Regions from separate parts of the Pseudomonas kulmbachensis genome, predicted to be linked through region 2. Evidence: predicted binding sites of a transcription regulator. Region 2 holds the regulator's gene; the other holds the start of a gene.
What was found. The regulator FliA, encoded in region 2, starts transcription of late flagellar genes. The targets are predictions, from matches to a motif close to CTAAAGTTTNNNNNNNNNNNGCCGNTAA.

Region 1 (6,578 bases), 2.4 Mb from region 2:
TGCGTCGGCCTGATTGTAGGCTCCGCCATCTTCTTCAAACGTTGCAATGTTTGCATCAAACAACGACTCGTCAGACTTGCGACCTGTCACGATCACATTGCCTTTGTACAGTTTGAGGCGAACGACACCGTTAACGTGGGCCTGAGAAGCATCAATCATTTGCTGCAGCATGATGCGCTCTGGGCTCCACCAGTACCCGGTGTAGATCAGGCTGGCGTACTTAGGCATCAACTCATCTTTGAGGTGAGCCACTTCACGATCCAGAGTAATCGACTCAATGGCACGGTGAGCACGCAACATAATGGTGCCACCCGGGGTTTCGTAGCAACCACGGGACTTCATGCCGACGTAACGGTTCTCAACGATGTCGAGACGACCGATACCATTCTCTCCGCCGATACGGTTAAGCGTTGCCAATACGGTGGCGGGTGTCATTTCAACACCGTCAAGAGCAACGATATCGCCGTTGCGGTAAGTCAGTTCCAGATAAGTCGGCGTGTTAGGCGCGTCTTCTGGCGACTTGGTCCAACGCCACATGTCTTCTTCATGCTCGGTCCAGGTATCTTCCAGCACGCCGCCCTCGTAAGAGATATGCAGCAAGTTGGCGTCCATCGAGTAAGGAGACTTCTTCTTGCCATGACGCTCGATCGGGATATTGTGCTTTTCAGCGTAATCCATCAGCTTTTCACGGGAGAGCAAATCCCATTCACGCCAAGGAGCAATAACCTTCACCCCTGGCTTCAAGGCATAGGCGCCCAGTTCAAAACGAACCTGGTCATTCCCTTTACCCGTTGCGCCGTGCGAAATGGCATCTGCACCAGTTTCGTTGGCGATTTCAATCAGGCGTTTAGCAATCAGCGGACGAGCGATTGAGGTACCCAGCAGGTACTCGCCTTCGTAAACGGTGTTGGCACGGAACATCGGGAAAACGAAGTCTCGAACAAACTCTTCACGCAGGTCATCAATGTAGATTTCCTTAACGCCCATGGCTTGCGCCTTGGCACGTGCAGGTTCGACCTCTTCGCCCTGACCCAGGTCAGCGGTAAAGGTTACGACTTCACAGTTATAAGTATCCTGCAGCCACTTCAGGATCACCGAAGTGTCCAGGCCGCCCGAATAAGCCAAAACGACCTTGTTTACGTCCGCCATGCCATCACTCCACGGGTTGTTCGAAAAGCCGAACAGTCTACCGCCCATATCCATTAATTTACAGAGGCGCGACAGCTTAAGACGACAAAGCGACAGTTTATGTCAAAGGGGCGACGAGACCGCTACCTCAGGAAATCGCTGCAGGGTTGGTAACACCCTGTGCCGGAGCAGCTTTTTCTGGCATGGGAAGTCGCTCCAGACGGACACTGACCCGGCGGTTTTTGGCACGATTGGCTCGGTTGCTATTAGGGACCAGCGGGTATTGCTCGCCATGGAAGCGAACCGTGATCTGCGACTCCTGCAGACCATGTTCCTTGAAGTAATCCATAACAGCCAGTGCCCGGCGTCGTGACAGCTCACGATTGGTCAGGCGATTACCCAAATTGTCCGAATAGCCGTCCAATGAGACGTGATTGACCGTTGGGTCTGCTCTCAAGTATTCCACCATGACTTGCAAGCTGATCCGGGCAGTGGCGTCCAGCTCGGTACCGCCACCAGGAAACCCAATCCGGCTTTGCCTGACCTGTTCGAAATTTTTGGGTAAAAGCTTTGCCGTACAGGCCTCGTAATCCCCATAAGCCTGGCGAAACCTTGCCGGCAGCAGGCGCACTTCCGAGACGCTACCCTCTCGGGAGTAGTGCCTGAGCAACGGGCTACGCCCTTCAAGCAGCCCGCGAAACAAACTTGCAGCCTGGGCTTGGGAACTGTTGAACAGTATCTGCCCACGCCCTATGCGCACCGACCCCAGGTCAATATCCCCTCTGCCCGGTTGCCACGGTGCAGCGGCGGCCAACAGTTTTGCAGAACCCTCGCCGAGCATCGAATTAGAGGCATTGAGGCGGAAAACGGCCTGTTCTCCTGCGCGACGTACAAACGCTCCTGAGCCGAAATCGGTAATGGGCTGAATCAGGCGGCATTCGAATTTGTCACCTTCCACTTTCCACTCGATATTCTCCAGCCGCGTCTGGAAAGTCAGAGCCATGGCCGGCAGGCTGGCAAACATACTGAGCAGGATGAAATAACGCTGGCGCACGGGTGGCTCCAAAGGCTTGCACTGCAAAAAAACCGAGAACCGATATACGGCTTACGCATGAGATATCGGTTAGCAATCACAAAACTTGATAGCGAGTGCCTGATAGAGTCTTTTCCGGTAGCATTCACATCAGTTTGACCCGCCTGGAATCCCCAATGTCTGACCGCCTGACCCTGCTGCGTCCCGACGACTGGCATATACATCTTCGCGATGGTGCTGTGTTGCCTCACACTGTCGCGGATGTTGCGCGCACTTTTGGCCGCGCCATCATCATGCCCAACCTGGTACCTCCGGTGCGTAACGCTGCCGAAGCCGATGCCTACCGCCAGCGCATTTTGGCTGCTCGCCCGGCCGGTAGCCGTTTCGAGCCGCTGATGGTGCTGTACCTCACCGATCGAACACAGCCGGAAGATATTCGTACGGCCAAGGCCAGTGGATTCGTCCATGCCGCCAAGCTGTATCCGGCTGGGGCAACGACCAACTCCGACTCTGGCGTGACCAGCATCGACGCGATCTTCCCGGTTCTTGAAGTCATGGCTGAAGTTGGCATGCCTTTGCTGATCCACGGTGAAGTCACGCGCGCTGGCGTGGACGTCTTTGACCGCGAAAAAATCTTCATCGACGAGCATATGCGCCGCGTTGTAGATCGCTTCCCGACGCTTAAAGTCGTGTTTGAGCACATCACCACTGCAGAAGCAGTGCAGTTCGTCAACGAGGCTTCAGCCAACGTTGGCGCAACCATTACTGCTCATCACCTGCTCTACAACCGCAATCACATGCTGGTTGGCGGTATTCGCCCGCACTTCTATTGCTTGCCGATCCTCAAGCGCAACACCCACCAGGAAGCCCTGCTGGATGCGGCCACCAGCGGCAGCGAGAAGTTCTTCCTGGGCACCGACTCGGCGCCACATGCCCAGCACGCCAAAGAAGCTGCGTGCGGTTGCGCAGGTTGCTACACCGCCTATGCGGCCATTGAGATGTACGCAGAAGCCTTTGAACAGCGTAATGCGCTGGACAAACTGGAAGCCTTTGCCAGCCTGAATGGCCCGCGCTTCTACGGATTGCCTGCCAGCACCGAACAAATCACCCTGGTTCGCCAGGAGTGGACCGCCCCTACCAGCCTGCCTTTCGGCGCGCTGACCGTAATCCCGCTGCGCGCCGGTGAAAAACTGCGCTGGCGCCTGCTGGAGGAACAGCTGTGAGTGACGACCATTATGATGACGAACACGAAGGCGGCCATGGCGGCGGATCACGCCACCCGATGGCCGAGCGTTTTCGCGGCTATCTACCGGTCGTAATCGATGTTGAAACCGGTGGTTTCAACAGCGCCACCGATGCCTTGCTGGAAATCGCCGCTGTAACGATCGGCATGGACGAAAGAGGCTTTGTGTTCCCGGAACACACCTATTTCCACCGTGTAGAGCCGTTTGAAGGCGCCAACATCGAAGCCGCTGCTCTGGAATTTACCGGGATCAAGCTCGATCATCCGCTGCGCATGGCCGTTAGTGAAGAAACAGCCCTGACCGATATCTTCCGTGGCGTACGCAAGGCTCTGAAAGCCAATGGCTGCAAACGCGCCATCCTGGTGGGCCATAACAGCAGCTTCGACCTGGGCTTCCTCAACGCCGCTGTCGCGCGTCTGGACATGAAACGCAATCCGTTTCACCCATTCTCGAGTTTTGACACCGCGACCCTCGCGGGTCTGGCCTATGGCCAAACGGTACTGGCCAAAGCCTGTCAGACCGCCGACATCGATTTTGATGGACGCGAAGCGCACTCGGCTCGTTATGACACCGAGAAAACCGCTGAACTGTTCTGTGGCATCGTCAACCGCTGGAAACAAATGGGCGGCTGGAAAGACTTCAACGACTGATCCTGTCGCTGAGGCTTACCACGCCCCATAAAAAAACCGGACACTGGGTCCGGTTTTTTTATGCCTCAAACTGACCCTTACAACTGGTCAGCATTCTCGGTCAGGTACGCTGCAACACCAGCAGTCGATGCGGTCATGCCTTTGTCGCCTTTCTTCCAGTTGGCAGGGCAAACTTCGCCGTGCTCTTCGTGGAATTGCAGAGCGTCAACCAGACGCAGCAGCTCGTCCATGTTACGACCCAGTGGCAGGTCGTTAACGATCTGGGAGCGTACAACGCCCTTGTCGTCGATCAGGAACGCGCCGCGCAGTGCAACGCCGCCTTCGGTTTCAACGTCATAGGCCTTGCAGATAGCGTGATTGATGTCGGCAGCCATGGTGTATTTCACCTGGCCGATGCCGCCATTGTTCACTGGAGTGTTGCGCCATGCGTTGTGAGTGAAATGGGAGTCGATGGACACAGCAACCACTTCAACGTTACGCGCCTGGAACTCAGGAATGCGGTGATCCAGAGCAATCAGCTCGGACGGGCAAACGAAAGTGAAGTCCAGCGGGTAGAAGAACACCAGGCCATATTTGCCTTTGATGGCAGTGGACAGCGAGAAGCTGTCAACGATTTCGCCATTGCCAAGTACGGCGGCGACGGTGAAGTCAGGGGCTTGTTTGCCTACGAGTACGCTCATTGGATATCTCCTGGTGTGCTGCGTGAAGAACAGAATCTGGTCATGACGGCCCTGTAACAGCAGTCTTTTGACCCGTTCCTGCGTAAAAATGACCGTCCATCATACACCGCCGCGTCTGGACGGGCCTCAACCCTTTTTCAACATCGAGCAGCAGCCCCTTCAAGACCGTTCGTCAGCACGACGCTGGCGGGCATCAATTGAGGCCCAAGGGACTTTGACAATCATTCTCGTTAACATTAAGATCCTGTCATTGAATCCCAACCAGTGATGGTTCTTATTTATGTACGTTTGCCTTTGCACTGGCGTGACCGATGGAAAAATTCGCGACGCAATCTACGACGGTTGCTGCAGCTATCGTGAAGTGCGCGAAGCAACAGGTGTCGCAAGCCAATGCGGTAAATGTGCCTGCCTGGCCAAGCAAGTGGTTCGAGAAACCCTGGCTTCGCTGCAAACCAGCCAGGCCGTAATGAGTTTCCCGGCAGAATTTTCAGCCGCTTAATTAATAGATTCCAAAGAACCGGACTTAGCGTTCGGTTTTTTTATGCCCGAAATTCAAGTGGTTAGCCTCAAGACGCGGAACACAAACATTCTTATTCCGATTAATTTTCATTTATTATTCAAATACTTAGGTTTGACAGTCAGCAACCTGCGGATCAAACTCTGCCTTATATACAGTTAAATAAGGCAGGCCCCAGCCATGAAAGGCGACATTTCAGTTATTCAGCACCTCAATAAAATTCTCGGCAACGAACTGGTCGCAATCAATCAATACTTCCTGCATGCACGCATGTATCAGGATTGGGGCCTGGAGAAGTTGGGTGCGCACGAGTACCACGAATCCATCGACGAGATGAAACATGCGGACAAGCTGATCAAGCGCATTCTGTTCCTTGAAGGCCTGCCAAACGTTCAGGACCTGGGCAAGCTGCACATCGGCGAGCACACCAAGGAAATGCTGGAGTGCGACCTGCGCATTGAGAAGACCGGCCACGCCGACCTCAAAGCAGCTATCGCCCATTGCGAAGTTGTCGGTGACTTTGGCAGCCGCGAAATGCTCGAAGATATTCTCGAGTCTGAAGAAGAACATATCGACTGGCTGGAAACTCAGTTGGGCCTGATCGATAAAGTTGGCATTGAGAATTACCTGCAATCGCAAATGGGTGAGTAACTAACACCCACTAAAAAGCCCCGCCCTGTTTATCACAGAGGCGGGGCTTTTTTATGCGCGCTACATAACAACTGTAACGACGCGACTGAGATCAGGCTTCAGTCTTGTTTGCAGCCGCTTTCTCTACAGCTTCTTTAATCAAAGCTTGCAAGGAACCATCGGCGGCCATTTCAGCCATGATGTCGCTACCGCCTACCAACTCACCACCGACCCACAGCTGTGGGAAGGTTGGCCAGTTTGCGTATTTCGGCAGATTGGCGCGAATTTCCGGGTTCTGGAGAATGTCCACGTAAGCGAACTTCTCGCCACAGCCCATGACTGCTTGAGCAGCTTTAGCCGAAAAGCCGCACTGCGGGGCATTCGGGGAGCCTTTCATGTAGAGCAGAATGGTGTTGTTGGCAATCTGGTCTTTAATAGTTTCGATGATATCCATGGAGCACCTCGGCTGAACTTTCCGACTCAGTTGTCGGCACGGTGGCGCATTGTAACGGAAAGCCGAGCATCACGCTCGGCCTCCCCGACAGACAATCGTCGGCCCTGCCTATGCAAAAATCTGTAGTCGCTGCCGATAACGTAACGGTAACAAAACCCGCACAATTGCCAAGCAACGTCAGGGCAGTGTACAAATGAGCAGCTGAGGTGAGGCAAACCACTTGATCGTGGTTCCGGCCGCGT
Region 2 (10,984 bases):
GCGTACCAAGTGGACCAGCGGATCGGCCAGGGCTTCGACCAGGTTTTTGTCCAGGTCGGTTTCTTCGCCCACCAACTCCAGGCTGATTTCTTTTTTCAGCTGACGCGCCAAGTCACGTACCAGCCGCGGGAAGCGACCGAATACTTTCTTGATCGGCTGCATCCGGGTCTTCATCACTGCGGTTTGCAGGTCGGCGGTCACCACGTCAAGGTTGGACAGCGCCTTGGCCATTTCCTCGTCATGGCTGTTCAGGCCCAGGCGCACCAGACGGTTACGCACCAGCACCAGTTCGCCGACCATGTTCATGATGTCATCGAGCCGTGCGGTATCCACCCGCACCGTGGTTTCGGCCTCGGAGGCGACCGGTTTTTCCGCAGGTGCAGCAGCACGGGCCGGGGCCGGACGCGCAGCCGGCACTGGTTTGACCGGCGCAACCACAGCCACTACCGCAGCAGAATCAGCACTGAACTTGCCTTTGCCGTGCATCTCATCGAGCAAGGCTTCGAATTCGTGATCGCTGATCAGATTCGGATCGCCAGCAGGCTCCTGGACAATAGCCACAGGCGCTACAGTCGCAGTTTCCAGCGCATCGGTATTGAACGAACCCTTGCCATGCAACTGATCGAGCAAGGCTTCAAATTCGTCATCGGTGATTTCATTGCTCACTTCGGCTGGCGCAGCAGGCACCTCTTCAGGCTCGGCGGCAACCACCGCAGCGGCCGAGGAAAACTGGCCCTTGCCATGCAACTGGTCAAGCAGCAACTCAAACTCGGCATCGCTGATTTCGTCGCTGGCCGTGATCTCTGGCGCGGTGACCGGTTCAGGTTCTGCCGCAGCAGCCTTGACCGCGTCGAGCGAATTCAGCAGCTGTTCAAATTCGCTGTCGGTGATATCGCTCACCGGGGCGGCAGCCATCACTGGCTCAGGTACGGGTGCAACGACAACCTGCGCAGCCGCAGGCTCGGCCAGACGCGCCAGCGCTTCCAGCAACTCAGGGGTTGCGGCGGTGACCGGGCTGCGCTCGCGCACTTCGCTGAACATGCCGTTGACCGCATCCAGGGCCTCGAGCACCACGTCCATCAGCTCCGCGTCGACGCTGCGCTCACCCTTGCGCAGGATGTCGAAGACGTTTTCGGCGATGTGACAGCACTCCACCAACTCATGGAGCTGCAGGAAGCCGGCGCCCCCTTTTACAGTGTGAAAACCGCGAAAAATTGCATTGAGCAGATCCGCATCATCCGGTCGGCTTTCCAGCTCAACCAGTTGTTCGGACAGCAACTCTAGAATCTCGCCGGCTTCAACCAGAAAATCCTGAAGGATTTCTTCATCGGCGCCGAAGCTCATGTACGTGCTCCTTGATATAGGCTCGTGGACGCCGGGCAACAGCGCCCGTGCCTCTTCAAGACCTAAAAACCTAAACTGGACAGCAAATCGTCTACATCATCCTGACCGGATACGACGTCATTACGTGTATCGGCATGAATCTGCGGACCTTCACCCTTGGCCTGGTTTTTTTGCGAATTATTTTCAGCACGCAGTGCATCGCGATCGTGTTCGATCCCGGCAAAGCGATCTACCTGGCTGGCCATCAGCACCAGTTTGAGCAGATTGCTTTCAACTTCCGTGACCAATTGCGTCACACGTTTTATCACCTGACCGGTGAGGTCCTGGTAATCCTGAGCCAGCAAAATGTCCGTCAGGTTGCTGGAGACGATGCTGTTTTGCGTTTCGCTACGCGTCAAAAAACTGTCAACCCGACGCGCTAGCTCACGAAACTCCTCGGCACCGACTTCACGACGCATAAAGCGCCCCCAGTCCGTACTCAAGGCCTTGGCTTCGTGCCCCATTGCGTTGACCAGCGGCGTGCTGTTTTCCACCAGGTCCATGGTCCGATTGGCCGCCGCTTCAGTGAGTTTCACAACATAGGCCAAACGTTCAGTGGCATCCGTGATCTGCGACACTTCTTCGGCTTGCGGCATTCCCGGGTCAATCTGAAAATTGACTATTGCGCTGTGCAGCTCGCGGGTCAGCTTGCCGACTTCGCGATACAGCCCGCGGTCGCGAGTCTGGTTAAGTTCGTGAATCAGCTGCACGGCATCGCCAAATTGGCCTCTTTCAAGGCTTTCGACCAATTCGTGAGCATGTTTTTTCAGGGTCGACTCAAAATCACCCTGTGTGGATTCTTTATGCTCCATAGCGCCCCCAAGGCAACCGATCAACCGATGCGATCAAAGATCTTTTCGATCTTGTCTTTGAGTGCGATAGCCGTGAATGGCTTGACCACATAACCGTTAACTCCGGCCTGGGCCGCTTCGATGATCTGCTCGCGCTTGGCTTCAGCTGTCACCATCAGCACTGGCAAGTGCTTGAGTTTTTCGTCTGCACGCACGTGGCGCAACAGCTCGATACCGGTCATGCCCGGCATGTTCCAGTCGGTCACCAAAAAGTCGATTTGCCCCAGGTTGAGGATCGGCAGCGCCGTGGTGCCGTCATCCGCCTCGACCGTGTTGGTGAAACCAAGGTCACGCAACAGGTTTTTGATGATCCGCCGCATCGTTGAAAAATCATCAACGATGAGGATTTTCATGTTCTTGTCCAATTCGACCTCCAAGCAGTCTTAAACGCGTCCTGTCTGGGGACGCGCCATTCAATCAATTCGTTTTCAAAAACCGCCCAAATCGACTGTGGGAGCGGGCTTGCTCGCGATGCAGGCGGCGCGGTTTTTCTGATTCACCGTGTCGATCCCATCGCGAGCAAGCCCGCTCCCACAATAAGTGCACGTGTTCCCGTCAGTGCGCTCGCCACTGGCTCAGACGCGCACGCAGGCGTGCGGCGCACTGGCTGTGCAACTGGCTGACACGGGATTCACTGACCCCCAGCACTTCGCCGATTTCCTTGAGGTTCAACTCCTCGTCGTAGTACAGCGCCAACACCAGACGCTCGCGCTCGGGCAGATGGGCAATCGCATCGGCCAAGGCGGCCTGGAAGCGCTCGTCTTCCAGATCTCGCGATGGCTCCGTGTGGGCACTCACGCCATCTTCATGCAGCCCTTCGTGTTCGCCGTCCTGCAACAGGTCGTCAAAACTGAACAGGCGGCTGCCCAGGGTGTCATTCAAGATGGCGTAATAATCATCAAGGCTTAACTGGAGTTCGGCCGCAACTTCATGATCTTTAGCGTCACAACCGGTTTTTGCTTCAATTACCCGAATTGCATCACTGACCATGCGTGTATTGCGGTGCACCGAACGCGGCGCCCAATCGCCCTTGCGCACTTCATCAAGCATCGCGCCACGGATACGGATGCCGGCGTAAGTCTCGAAACTCGCGCCCTTGCTCGCGTCGTATTTGCCCGATACTTCAAGCAGGCCGATCATCCCGGCCTGAATCAAGTCATCCACCTGCACGCTGGCAGGCAAACGCGCCAGCAAGTGATAGGCAATGCGCTTGACCAGAGGGGCGTAGCGCTCGATCAGCTCATACTGGGTGTCACGCGACGACTTGCTGTACATGCGATAACCGCTGGCCGTCATTAAAAACGCCCCCCTGCTTGCTGCACCAGACGCTCGACAAAGAACTCCAGGTGGCCCCTGGGGTTGGCGGGCAATGGCCAGGTATCAACTTTTTGCGCAATGGCCTTGAACGCCAGCGAGCACTTGGAGCGCGGGAACGCTTCGTAAACGGCGCGCTGCTTTTGTACGGCCTTGCGCACGCACTCGTCGTAAGGCACGGCACCCACATACTGCAGGGCTACATCCAGAAAACGGTCGGTAACCTTGGTCAGTTTGGCGAACAGATTGCGCCCTTCCTGGGGGCTTTGGGCCATATTGGCCAGTACGCGAAAGCGGTTCATCCCGTAATCGCGATTAAGCAGTTTGATCAGCGCATAGGCATCGGTGATCGACGTCGGCTCGTCGCACACCACCAGCAGCACTTCCTGGGCGGCGCGCACAAAGCTGACCACCGACTCGCCGATCCCGGCAGCGGTGTCGATCACCAGTACATCCAGGTTATCGCCAAGGTCGCTGAATGCCTGGATCAGGCCGGCATGCTGCGCCGGGCTCAGATGCACCATGCTCTGGGTGCCCGAAGCCGCCGGCACGATGCGAATTCCGCCGGGGCCTTGCAGCAATACGTCGCGCAGCTCGCAACGACCCTCGACCACATCGGCCAGGGTAAATTTGGGGGTCAAGCCCAGCAGGACATCGACATTTGCCAGCCCAAGGTCCGCGTCCATCAACAGAACGCGCCTGCCCAGCTCGGCCAATGCGATGGACAAGTTGACTGACACGTTAGTTTTACCGACGCCACCCTTGCCGCCGGTCACTGCGATCACCTGTACGGGATGCATGCTGCCCATGATCTTTCTTTACCTTGTCTTACTTAGACGCGGCTACATGCGATGGCTGCTCGTTCCCCTGCGGAACAAAATTTTCAGACCATCCGATGTAGGTACATTGCAACGTAATCTTGACTGCCTCAGCCGACCCGTTTGGGAGGGCTGTGATAGATATCGGCAAACATGTCTGCCATAGCTTCTTCGCTGGGTTCTTCCTGCATCTGCACACTCACTGCGCGACTCACCAGTTGGTGCCGACGCGGCAAGTGAAGGTCGTCCGGAATCCGTGGGCCGTCAGTGAGATAAGCCACCGGCAGCGCATTGCTGATCGCCAGGCTCAACACCTCGCCCAGGCTTGCTGTCTCATCCAGCTTGGTCAGGATGCAACCCGCCAACCCGCAACGCTTGTAACTGAGGTACGCCGCCGTCAGCACCTGTTTCTGGCTGGTGGTGGCCAATACCAAATAATTTCGCGCCTTGATCCCGCGCCCAGCCAGGCTTTCAAGCTGCAAACGCAACGCCGGATCACTGGCCTGCAGGCCCGCGGTATCCACCAGCACCACGCGCTTGCGCACCAGCGGCTCGAGGGTCTGGCCCAACGACTGGCCGGGAGCGACGTGGGTCACCGGTACATTGAGAATTCGGCCCAGGGTCTTGAGTTGCTCCTGAGCGCCAATTCGAAAGCTGTCCATGCTCACCAGAGCGATATTCTGCGCGCCGTACTTGAGTACATAACGCGCCGCCAGCTTGGCCAGCGTAGTGGTTTTACCCATCCCCGCAGGCCCGACCATCGCAATCACGCCGCCCTCTTCCAGCGGCTCCAGCTCCGGTGTAGCGATCATCCGCGCCAAGTGCGCCAGCAACATTCGCCAGGCCTGGCGCGGCTCTTCGATACCGGCCACTTGGGCCAGCAGATCACGCGACAGCGGCCCGGACAGACCGATACGCTGCAAGCGGCGCCACAGATTGGCCTGCGCTGGTTTGGCATCCTGCAACTGGCTCCAGGCCAACGAGCCGAGCTGCACTTCAAGCAATTCACGCAAACCGTTCAGCTCATGACGCATATTGTCGAATGCGCGCTGATCAACCGTCGGTGCGACGGGCGCAGGCGCAGGGCGTGGCGGCTCTTCCAGCGTCGGCTCGATCAACGGCTCGGCGGCAGTCAGCGGCAAACCGGCAAACAGCTGACGGTTAACGCCCGCCTCGCCTTCGCCGCGCAGGCTCAACTCGGCCTGGGCCGAGACAATCCGCGACTGGGTCTTGCGCAGTTCTTCTTCGAGCTCAATGTTCGGGACACGGGGTGCCAGCGCGGACAGCTTGTAGTCCAGGGCCGCGGTCAACTCAACGCCCCCGGCGATCCGGCGGTTGCCAATAATGGCGGCGTCAGCCCCCAGCTCATCACGGATCAGCTTCATGGCCTGACGCATATCGGCGGCGAAAAATCGCTTCACTTGCATAAACCAAACCCTCAGCCGTTAGGGCCTACTGTCGCAACGATCGTGACCTGCTTGTTGTCAGGGATTTCCTGGTAAGCCAGCACATGCAGGTTGGGCACCGCCAGACGGCCGAAGCGCGAAAGCATTGCGCGTACCGGGCCTGCCACCAACAGGATCACTGGATTACCTTGCATTTCCTGACGCTGAGCAGCGTCGATCAACGAGCGCTGGAGTTTCTCTGCCATGCTTGGCTCCAGCAAAACGCCCTCTTCCTGGCCTTGTCCGGCCTTCTGCAAACTATTGAGCAATATTTGTTCCAACCTTGGCTCAAGGGTGATCACAGGCAGCTCAGACTCAACGCCTACAATACTTTGCACAATGGCGCGGGACAGGCCCACGCGCACAGCGGCAACCAAAGCGGCAGTATCTTGACTCTTATGGGCATTGTTCGCGACGGCTTCGGCAATGCTGCGGATATCGCGCACCGGCACCTGCTCAGCCAACAAGGCCTGCAACACTTTGAGTAACTGCGACAGGCTCAGCACGCCCGGCACCAGCTCCTCGGCCAGCTTGGGCGAAGACTTGGCCAGCAACTGCATCAACTGCTGCACTTCTTCATGCCCGATCAGCTCATGGGAGTGTTTGTACAAAATCTGGTTAAGGTGCGTCGCCACCACGGTGCTGGCATCCACTACGGTATAGCCCAGCGATTGCGCCTGGCTGCGCTGACTGACTTCAATCCACACCGCTTCCAGACCAAAGGCCGGGTCTTTGGTGGTAATCCCGTTCAGCGTGCCGAATACCTGCCCCGGATTGATCGCCATTTCGCGGTCCGGGTAGATCTCGGCCTCGGCCAGAATCACCCCCATCAGGGTCAAGCGATAGGCACTGGGGGCCAGGTCGAGGTTGTCGCGGATATGCACGGTCGGCATCAGAAAGCCCAAATCCTGGGACAACTTTTTACGCACCCCCTTGATCCGCGCCAATAACTGGCCACCTTGATTGCGGTCTACCAGCGGGATCAGCCGATAGCCGACTTCGAGCCCGATCATGTCGATGGGCGTCACGTCATCCCAACCCAGCTCCTTGGTCTCTTGCGCACGGGCAGGCGACGGCAGCAACTCTTGCTGGCGCTTGACCTCTTGCAGGGCCTGGACCTTGACCACACTCTGTTTTTTCCACATCAGGTACGCCACGCCACCGGCAACGGCGGCCAGGCTCAGGAAGGAAAAGTGCGGCATGCCCGGCACAATCCCCATCACCGCCATCAAACCTGCCGACACCGCCAGCGCCTTGGGCGAGGCAAACATCTGGCGATTGATCTGCTTGCCCATGTCTTCGGAGCCCGAGGCACGGGTCACCATGATCGCGGCTGCGGTGGACAGCAGCAGGGATGGCAACTGCGCCACCAAACCGTCACCGATGGTCAGCAAGGCGTAAACCTTGCCCGCTTCGCTGAACGTCATGCCGTGCTGGAAGATACCCACCGCCATGCCGCCGATCAGGTTGATAAATAGAATCAACAGACCGGCGATTGCATCACCGCGTACGAATTTGCTGGCACCGTCCATCGAGCCGTAGAACTCGGCCTCTTGGGCGACTTCCTGACGGCGCAGCTTGGCCTGGTTCTGATCGATCAGCCCGGCGTTGAGGTCGGCGTCGATGGCCATTTGTTTGCCGGGCATGGCATCGAGGGTGAAACGTGCGCTGACCTCGGAAATGCGCCCGGCACCTTTGGTCACCACCACGAAGTTGATGATCATCAAAATCGCAAAAACCACGATACCGACCACGTAGTTGCCGCCGATCACCACCTCACCGAAGGCTTGAATCACCTTGCCTGCCGCCGCGTGCCCTTCCTGACCGTGGAGCATCACCACCCGGGTCGAAGCCACGTTGAGCGCCAGCCGCATCAGGGTGGCGACCAGCAAAATGGTGGGGAACACCGCAAAATCCAGGGGCCGCAGGGCGTAGACGCACACCAACAGCACCACAATCGACAGCGCAATATTGAAGGTAAAAAACACGTCCAGCAGGAACGCCGGGATTGGCAACATCATCATTGCCAGCATCACCAGCAACAACAACGGCACGCCCAATTGCCCTCGACCCAAACCGGCCAGACCGCTGCGTGCGGTGTTGATTAACTGAGAGCGATCCAAGGACATTGCGACAAACCTTTAGCAAACTTTTGACGCCATGTGCGCCGTAGAGCCTGCCACTGCAAGAACCCTTCCAACTTTGGCCAATGGCCATATCAGAATCAAAAGCCCGCCCTGATTCACCCAGTAGGTGCCTCTGAGGGAGCGAGCCTGCTCGCGAAGGCCATAAACCATAGCGCGCGTTTACTGATAATCGCGACGCTCTTGAGACCTTCGCGAGCAGGCTCGCTCCCACGGTGATGTCACAAGGCCTTAATCCTTCAAAAACTCAAGGCACGCTCATCACCAGCGTGCCACTCGCTGTGAAAGGCCCGGCGGCAGGGACGCTGCCGGGTTTGCGAAAAAGAGAAAACACGACCGTATCCCCCCCTGAACTGTTGGTGATACTAGTCGCGAAAGGAAGTCCTACAGGTACTCCACCATTATTACGCACCATCCTGACGGCAAGATCGGTATTACTGGTGGCAAGCCCCCCCAAGTTGAACAAAGCGCCACTACCCTGCAAAATGATGTGTATGGGCGTGGTAATACCGAGATCAGGGCATGAGTAATTAAGAGCGACAGCTCTACTATTGGTTGAATCATATGGCGATTCCGGGATCGCAACAGGATCCACCGAACCAAAGTCCACTTCAATGGGCTTGTCATCATTAATCGTGCAGGTTGACGGGTTCAAGTTGAGTGAGTTACGTGGATAAATAAAGATAGTCGTATCGAAAGACTTCGAGCCAAAATTATTAGTGAAATGCATGAACAAATTCACTCTAGCGATTTCTCCCGCCGACGACTGGATATTCATATAATTACCAGGCGTCCTGGTAATGTTTAAATATGCTCGCCCCCCCACACTCACATACGGCTCATTTCTGTGCGTCGCGAGTATAATATTGGACGCTACCGGTATTGGGTAATTAGTATCGTTAAACCTTAATCCGCCCGTGAGACGGCCATACGGCCACGCCAAAACGACCCCCCAAGTGGGAAGGGGGGAGATTTTTAGAACGGGATTAGAACTAGTAGCCGAATTATGCCTGCAGTCCATCGCGTAATCCAGCAAAACCTTATCGGTGAGGCTAGTACTCGCTTTTACATCGACATATACATTAAATGAAAGTTTCTCCGCATCTGCCCAAGCGCTACCATTTACCCGACACTCTACTGCGCTGGCAATATGAGCCAGCATAAACAACATCAACCCAGTTAGATATCTCATATAAATCTCTTCAACATAAAATAGCACTACAAAATTTGCGCACCTTTAAAGGTAGCCCAACGTAAAAGTCGAAACGGCAGCAAAGTACCCGGGCACTATTGAATGATTGGTAATGGCCTGCGGCTCTGCTTTGACAACGACCTTAAAAGCAATCACATTGGCGCCATTACTCAATATCTGCCTATCACTGGCCGCATTCACTTGCTGAGACACCGTCCTCACTGGTAATCAGCCAGCAGTGTTGCCATGGCCGTAAACCCGCCTAGGCTCAGCGAGGAGCCCAACTTCTTGACCGGTACGGCTTCCAGCATCGGTGGCTCTGCAGGATTAATCAGCACCTGTGTGTTGAGTGCTAACGGCACTCCATCTTTCAGAAGTCTGACGCCAAGGTCGGTGACACTGGACTGCACGGCTGACGATTCAAAAGGCGTTGCCGTACCCGTCACCTTCAAGACCATTTCCCACGCCTGAGTGCCAGGGGAACAGGTAATGGTGTAATTCACCGGTTTGCGGTGGTTCACCCCATCGATAGTTCTGACGCCGATTTTCTCGAAGTCGATAACGATACTGGCACCGCTATTTATAGTGCAGGGCGGGGGTTCTATCAGGGTGCCCTCGAACGTCAGGTTGGCCATTGCATTGCCACCAAAGCCAATGGCACATACGGCAAAAAGCACAGATTGTTGCTTGAGTCTCATCAGTATCTGCCTCTTATCGCAGTGCTTGCACTAATGTAGCCGTGGCAGAAAATGATCCGCCAGTGAGGGTGCTACCGGTTTTTTTTACGAGAACCGCCGTCACTGCTGGCAAGGTGGGGTGCGTGAAGTTCACGGTGGTATTGAGGGGCCAAGCTTCTCCCCCAACCATAAGCCTGATACCAAGATCACTTTTACTGGTACCCAGGGCCTTAGCGTCAAACCCGGCGCCAGTTCCCCTTAATTCCAGGGTCATTGAATTGGTGGGTTGCTGGCTACATGTCAAGGTGTAAGGCACCTCTTTTTCGTAATTGACGCCGTTGATCCGAGTCGTCAGAAGCTCGCTTCCAAAAGATACATTCACCGTGCCTGCTGCGTTGATAACGCAGGGTGGAGGTGCGAGGACTACCCCCCTGATATTCACACTGGTGCCCGCCAAGGCACTTTGACAACAGAGCAACAACAGGCTGCCCAAGGCGGTTACTGCCCGCCAATCTATTGACATGTTCATCGCTGCCCCCTTATTCATAGACAAGCCTGAAATCAACGGCCGCCTGAAAGGCGCCATTGCTCAGCACAGCCGAAGTGCGCACTGGCTGCACATGCCAGGTCAGGGTGTCGTTGCCATGCTGCAGGAACAGAGGCTCGCCGCGATTGCCCAACGCCGCGTCCCGTCCAAGGGCATCGGTCAGCAGCAGTCCCATACCGGTAACCCCCTGCACTTTGACCAGCCGCGGATCATCCGCATCGGCTGGCGCCACAAAGGCTACCGACACCACAGGCTGAGAGGCACTCCATACCAGATTGCCCGTGCGCTCGCTCTGGAGGCTGCCCGACGCGCGCTGGCAATCGACAAAGCGCAATTGAAACACCACGGGGGTTGCCTGATCGCCCGGGCGCTGCAATTGACTGCGAGCCACACTGCCCAGGTCTACATCCTGATAGGCCGAAGACATGTCCAGGGCACAGGGGGTGTTGTGCAGTGTGCCGGAGATATCCAGCATTCCACTCATGCCGTGGATCACCCCGGCCCGGGCCTGATGAATACTCGACACCAGTAGCAGGCAGCTCAGGGCCGTCACCGTGCAAGCCCGATGCGCGCTACTCATTGACCGAGGACGCAGCCACGTCCACCTTGCAAG

Region 1: a site for FliA is predicted at 2,245-2,272, ahead of U5A05_RS05425 (flagellar protein MotY). Genes of this name have one in related genera too.

What each region holds. Positions count from the first base shown of each region.
Region 1 covers NZ_OY817088.1:1,154,418-1,160,995, reverse strand. The annotation lists gene U5A05_RS05430 (argininosuccinate synthase) at 1-1,149, opposite strand, end outside; gene U5A05_RS05425 (flagellar protein MotY) at 1,277-2,182, opposite strand; gene pyrC (dihydroorotase) at 2,338-3,384, shown strand; gene rnt (ribonuclease T) at 3,381-4,055, shown strand; gene U5A05_RS05410 (peroxiredoxin) at 4,133-4,735, opposite strand; gene U5A05_RS05405 (bacterioferritin-associated ferredoxin) at 5,016-5,234, shown strand; gene bfr (bacterioferritin) at 5,433-5,903, shown strand; gene grxD (Grx4 family monothiol glutaredoxin) at 5,995-6,336, opposite strand.
Region 2 covers NZ_OY817088.1:3,507,221-3,518,204, forward strand. The annotation lists gene U5A05_RS16250 (chemotaxis protein CheA) at 1-1,344, opposite strand, end outside; gene U5A05_RS16255 (protein phosphatase CheZ) at 1,407-2,195, opposite strand; gene U5A05_RS16260 (chemotaxis response regulator CheY) at 2,216-2,587, opposite strand; gene fliA (RNA polymerase sigma factor FliA) at 2,790-3,530, opposite strand; gene fleN (flagellar synthesis regulator FleN) at 3,530-4,357, opposite strand; gene flhF (flagellar biosynthesis GTPase FlhF) at 4,477-5,793, opposite strand; gene flhA (flagellar biosynthesis protein FlhA) at 5,805-7,934, opposite strand; gene U5A05_RS16285 (fimbrial protein) at 8,203-8,733, opposite strand; gene U5A05_RS16290 (fimbrial protein) at 9,366-9,845, opposite strand; gene U5A05_RS16295 (fimbrial protein) at 9,859-10,410, opposite strand; gene U5A05_RS16300 (fimbrial protein) at 10,364-10,951, opposite strand; gene U5A05_RS16305 (fimbria/pilus periplasmic chaperone) at 10,944-10,984, opposite strand, start outside.